Regions from separate parts of the Anaerosinus gibii genome, predicted to be linked through region 2. Evidence: a T-box and tRNA genes for the amino acid it is inferred to sense, from the RefSeq annotation. Region 2 holds a T-box; the other holds one or more tRNA genes.
What was found. The T-box of region 2 lies ahead of thrS (threonine--tRNA ligase). A T-box ahead of a tRNA ligase gene usually reads a tRNA of that ligase, here a tRNA-Thr.

Region 1 (3,218 bases), 1.3 Mb from region 2:
ATCACAAATAATATTAGTGGAGGCGTTGCAACTTTTAAATTTGATGATGATTTGACAATCCTGTATGCAAATGATCGCTACTATAAAACGATTGGGTATTCCCAAGATGAAGTTTCGGCTATTTACAAGAATAAATCTATTTATTTTATTGCTCCAGATACCATTGAACAACAACGTTACGTCATTAAAGAACAAATTAAAGAGAATAAACAACTTACTTTTGAAATGAAAATCTGTAAAAAAGACGGCTCATATCTTTGGCTTAGAGCTACTGGGCATCTAAAATACAATGCTAACAATGAAGCAATTTTCCCTTGCGTATTAATGGATATTACAAACCTAAAAAAAGCTGAAAATCAATGGCAATTAGAAAATGAACGCTATCGCGTTGCAACAGAACTAACCAATGATACAGTCTTTGATTACAACATCATTACAGACACTCTAGTGCATACAAAACAAGATAACAATGCTTATCCCTGCACCCCAATTATTCCGAACTTTTCTGATAATATTTTCAATCTTCCGTTTATCCATCCAGATGACAAGTCAATTTTAAAAAGTTTTTGTTCCGATTTACAATCTGGAAAATCGACTCTGCTTGCCGAACTTAGGCTTTTAGGCGAAAATAATCATTACATCTGGTGTAATATTAAAGGAAAAACGATTTATTCTGATGACAATATCCCAATTCGAGTGATTGGGAAAATTATTAATATTGATTCACAAAAAAAACAATTAGAGTATTTACGGCAAAAATCACAAAGTGACTCTTTAACAAACTTGTATAATAAAGCTACAACTCAGGAATTAATTGACCGTTACATCGCCACACATTCACAGAAACAAAATCATGCATTAATGATTATTGACATTGATGATTTTAAAGCAATTAATGATACTTGTGGACATTTATTTGGTGATGAAGTTCTAATGCAAGTAACAACACAATTGAAAGCCTTATTTGGTAAGGAAGATATTGTAGGTCGCATTGGTGGAGATGAGTTTGTTGTCTTTATGGGGAATATCCAATCAATGAGAGATATTCAAGCTAAAGCATCTACCATTAGCCGCATCTTTAGAGATACTTGCTATAGAGAAATGCAGCCACTCTCAATCTCTTGCAGCATTGGCATTTCCCTTTATCCAAATGATGGAATGACCTATGTTGAACTTCTTAATAACGCAGATAAAGCACTTTATAGCACTAAACACAGCGGGAAAAACAGTTTTTCCGTATTTGATTCACAGGACAATATTGATTATTTTCTTGCCAGAGATAAAATGAGCTTCTAACTTTTCTCTCCCAAATCATTTAAAGCATAATAGGAGTTGCTTGCCTTGAAAAAATATTTATCCGATCCCCTAAATCTTCTATATACAATGATTATCGTTCTACTTCTCGTTTTCACTTTTAATGAGTATGTATATAATGGATTTATTGATATAAATTTTATCTATTGGTTTAAGTGATCTCCCATTATAGTTGACATTTTATGAGAACAGGAATAAAATATATATTGTAATTGCTGATATAGCTCAGTTGGTAGAGCAGCTCATTCGTAATGAGCAGGTCGTAGGTTCGAATCCTATTATCAGCTCCATAGATAATTCAAGGCTTCCTAGCGTTTAGGAAGCCTTTTTATTTTGCTTAAAAGTGGTCTATTGTCCCTTATTTGTCCCTTATTGTGAAAAATCCCATCAAAAAACACCCTTTTCATTAACTTTTATTCACTGCTTCATCTAAAATATTATCCATTGTATCCGCTAATTTTTTATGGGAGAAACACCGTCGTAGGGCTTTCTCTTCTCGATTACTTAGACAAAAGGCTGTAAACTCCATTTATATTGACCGTTGAAGGCTCAGCGTATGTCTTTGCTATTTTCCAATTAATAAGATATGGTAAATTATTTGTCGATTATTCCATTCTGATAATATTCAAATAGATATGATGAAATATCTTTATGATATTTATAATTATTTTCTGTCTTCTCTGGATTAAAAGCTATTAAAGGGATTTCTCTTTCATACAGTGAGCCATGAGTCCTAGATTCCTGCGTATAAATAAATTCTTTTTCAATTTCACCAAAAGCAATGTCTTTTCCGGCAAGCAGTACATAATCTCCGATTTGTTCTATTGGAAGATGATATGTTTTCGCAGCTTCCTCTTTGGTAAGAATCTGCTCAATAAATGAATTTTCCTTTGCAAAATTATAAAAAGCATCCTCCTGTATCCGGTCTTTCAGGAACACATAAAGCATTCCTCCTTCCTGGTAAATGTGATTTTCAATGTATCTGTCCTTCAGCGGTGGCAGACAGTAAACATCAAAACCAGCATTGTTAGCGATTATTGAGAAGTTTACAATTGTTGTCTTTTGATTCATGCCATGGTCTGCCGTTATATAGATTTGCCGTTCCGGATCAAGTGAGGCGATTTTCTCAATATACTCATCTATGACTGCAATTTGTTCTCTTGCTTCTTTCTCCCCCGGAGCAAAATGGTGGAATACATAATCATTGGTTGTACAATAAACAAAATCGGGATTGTCCGTTTTGATGCAATGATATGCTGTTTCTATAATCCAGCGAGTAGCCTCTACGCTGTCAATCGCAGGAGGCATTTTTAAATTATATCGTTCCAACCATTTTCCGTTAGGAGATTGAGCACTGATTCCAATATCAACCCCATCCCCATATACACCGAGCACTTTTCCCTTTACAGTTAAAAGTGCTGTTGTTCCACCTAATTCCTGATAACGCTGTAAAATTGTTTTGGCTTTCATATAACCGCGTTCCTCAATAAATCCTTCCTGCTTGGTAGTTGGATTATAAAAATAGTTTCCTATGACTTTAGTTTCTTCTGGCCATTTTCCAGACAAAATGCAAGCATGATTTACATTCGTAACAGATGGCATAGCGCATTGTACGTTTTTAGCAAACCCCCTCTTTCTGGAAAGTTGAAATATATTTGGAGCAGTTTCCTTTGTTAAATAGTCAGGCCTACAACCATCAATGACAAGTACCATTACTTTTTTCATCATATATCCCTTTCTAAATGTAAGTTTATTTTTTATATCTTGATAATAAAAAACTAATCCGCCTGTAACTCTTTTAGCTGGGTTCGAATGGTTAAAGTCACGTTCCTATCCCCGCACTCTTGCCTTTTTCCATTATATCACCTATTCATAAGGTTGGAGAATCTTGTTTTTTAACTTTA
Region 2 (3,218 bases):
TGCTTTTGTCCATCCTCACCTACGTAAGTTAAATCAAATTTTTCAGGCAATAGCATGTCTAGTTGAATCGTCCCACATTGCCATGTACGACCAATGGAATCTTTTAAATGAAAGTCAATTTTAGGTCCATAAAATGCACCATCACCTTCGTTAACAATATACTCCATACCACGTTCATTTAATGCATCACGTAAAGCATTTGTAGCAGTTTCCCATACTTCATCACTACCCATTGAATTTTCTGGACGGGTACTTAATTCCGCATGATAAGATAATCCAAACGTACTATATACTTTATCAAATAAATCAATTACTTTTTGAATTTCATCTTTAATTTGCGATGGCAACATAAATATATGTGCATCGTCTTGCGTAAAATTACGCACTCTCATTAATCCATGTAATGCCCCAGACAATTCATGACGATGTACGAGCCCAAGCTCTGCCGTACGAAGCGGCAAATCACGATAACTATGATGTTGTGTACGATATACCAAGATTCCACCTGGGCAATTCATTGGTTTTACCGCATAATCTTCACCATCAATTTGCGTAAAATACATGTTTTCTTTATAATGATCCCAATGTCCTGACTGTTCCCATAATTTACGATTTAAAATAATTGGAGTTTTAATTTCTTTATAGCCATACTCACGATGTAATTGGCGCCAGAAATTTTCTAATTCATTGCGAATAATCATTCCATTTGGATGAAAAAACGGAAAGCCCGGTCCTTCTTCTTGTAAACTAAATAGATCTAATTCACGCCCTAATTTACGATGATCACGTTTAGCAGCTTCTTCAAGCATGGTCAAATATGCATCAAGCTCTGCTTTCTTTTCAAAAGCCGTTCCGTAAATACGTTGTAACATTTTACGTTTTTCATCGCCACGCCAATAAGCACCTGCAATACTTTGCAATTTAAAAGCTTTCACTTTTCCTGTTGAAAGCACATGCGGGCCAGCGCATAAATCAACAAATTCACCTTGTTGATACGTAGAAATTACAGCATCTTCTGGCAAATCATTAATAAGCTCTACTTTATATGTTTCACCTTTATCTGCAAACATTTTAATTGCATCTTTACGACTTAATTCCTTGCGCTCGATTGATAAATTTTCTTGTATGATTTTTTCCATTTCTTTTTGAATCTTCTCTAAATCTTCTGGCGAAAATGGTTTTTCAACATCAAAATCGTAATAAAATCCATTTTCAATTGCTGGACCAATTGCAAGCTGCACATTTTTATATAAACGTTGTACAGCTTGAGCCAAAATATGTGAAGCACTATGTCTAAGCGCATGTTTTCCTTCACTATCAGCAAAAGTTAACAATTCGACCTTTGCATCTTTCGTTAACTCTGTATCTAAACCAACTACGACATCATCTACTTTTGCCACTAATACGCTTTTCGCTAAACTGCGGCTTAAAGTTTGCGCAAATTCTAATAAAGTTGTGCCTTCTTTCACTTCACGTACAGCGCCATCTTTTAACATTAATTTTATCAAAATAACTACCTCCTAAAAATAAAAAAACCTCATCCCCATAAAGGGACGAGGTTATTATACTTCGCGATTCCACCCTGATTGATAGATAATAAAGTACCTATCCACCTTCATTTAGATAACGGGGTATTCCCCGGCTTAGCTTACTACTATTTCAGCCTACAGTTCAAAGGTAGTAATATCAACAATTGAATAAAATGCTCACAGCTTTCACATCTCTCTCTGAAAACAATTACATTGATACCATGTCCTCATCATTACTTTTACAATATAATTTTATTTTAATATTATAGCTCAATCAGATAAATAATGTCAATCTTTAATTCAATCTCGCTTTTAATGCTGCATGGAAAATATTCTGGATAATCTCTCCAGTTTCAACTTTTGCAATATTTTCAAAAGTCAGTTTAAATGAAACGGCATTGACCTTAACTTTTGGAATTAACGGATGTCCCGTTTGTAAATATATATTTTCTGTAAATTTATGCTCGACTGCCACCTCGGAAAAATCATTTTTCGCCTCTTGCTTTTTTATATAATCATTAAAAATTCCTTCTATAGAGTCAACGCATAGTCCGGATTCATTATATAAAAAGGATTCCTTGGGTTCACCATGATAAGAAATCATTTGATCCCCTAATCCATGTTTTTCTTTTTCCGCCTTTGCCCACTCTTTATCAAATTCAATCTTAACTTCGCCAATCAACGGCTGCCATGTTGGTTTATCATTCACTCCTGTCATCTCATAAAGAACAATCCCTACATCTCTAGCAACATCTTTTACAATTTTTTCATAAACAGGCTGCGTGAAAATGACTCCCATAACTTGACCAGAAATATCTTGCAAAATATTAGCAAAATGAAATAATCGATTTCTATCTACGGATTTATCCATCTGTCTAGTTTGTATAATCACTTTATATACAATCCCATTTCCACCCTCAAACTCCCAGTATAAATCAATGGGATATGATGCCGTTCTACCTTCAACCTCATAATCTTTTTCAATTTTTAACGTTTTAACTTTTTCTTCATTTCGAATTAATTCTATAACTTCATCCATCATTGTTTCGGCTTTCTTCATTTCAGCACCATCCCTATTTATAATCATATAACCATTATTTATTTGACACTTACCGAAAAAAACCTTTTTATTATTTATATTATACTTAGTATATGCAATTCATTACAAAATATATTTGATGTATATATGGACAAACATTGTATAAACTATAAAAAGTGTTTCATATGTTTTTTTATCAAAGGAGGCAAAAAAGTGGAAAATAATTCAACAAATTCTCAAAATCAAGGGACAACTTCTCCTCTTACTACATCATATAATAGTGCACAAAGTAACACAAATCAGGTGAACTCGACCGCAAATCAAAATCAAGCACAAAATACTACGCAGGCATCAAGCAATAATCAACAAGCAAATATTACAGACACGATGAATCAACAATCCGGAATCCCTCAAGCCGTTGTTGGGCTTTTCTCTAGCTTAAATGCCGCTAGAGAATCCGCTGCCCAATTACGTCAAAGCGGCTTTACCATTGAAGAAATCAACATCATTTCTAAGGAAAAAACCAATGATAATGTTGTAAACAATATGGGCAGTGATGACTCTATTGCTGATGGAACTATGGCAGGCGGTGCTATTGGAGGTATTGGCGGATTATTATTGAGCGCTGGTGCCTTAACAATTCCAGGCAT

Region 1: it encodes a tRNA-Thr, which carries the amino acid that the T-box ahead of thrS (threonine--tRNA ligase) is inferred to sense. The anticodon was not compared.

What each region holds. Positions count from the first base shown of each region.
Region 1 covers NZ_CP120678.1:2,491,127-2,494,344, forward strand. Annotated here, with positions in the region: gene P3F81_RS11845 (sensor domain-containing diguanylate cyclase) at 1-1,296, shown strand, start outside; tRNA gene P3F81_RS11850 (tRNA-Thr) at 1,529-1,604, shown strand; gene P3F81_RS11855 (alkaline phosphatase family protein) at 1,909-3,039, opposite strand.
Region 2 covers NZ_CP120678.1:1,143,555-1,146,772, reverse strand. Annotated here, with positions in the region: gene thrS (threonine--tRNA ligase) at 1-1,508, opposite strand, end outside; T-box leader at 1,547-1,772, opposite strand; gene P3F81_RS05455 (hypothetical protein) at 1,825-2,589, opposite strand; gene P3F81_RS05450 (hypothetical protein) at 2,782-3,218, shown strand, end outside.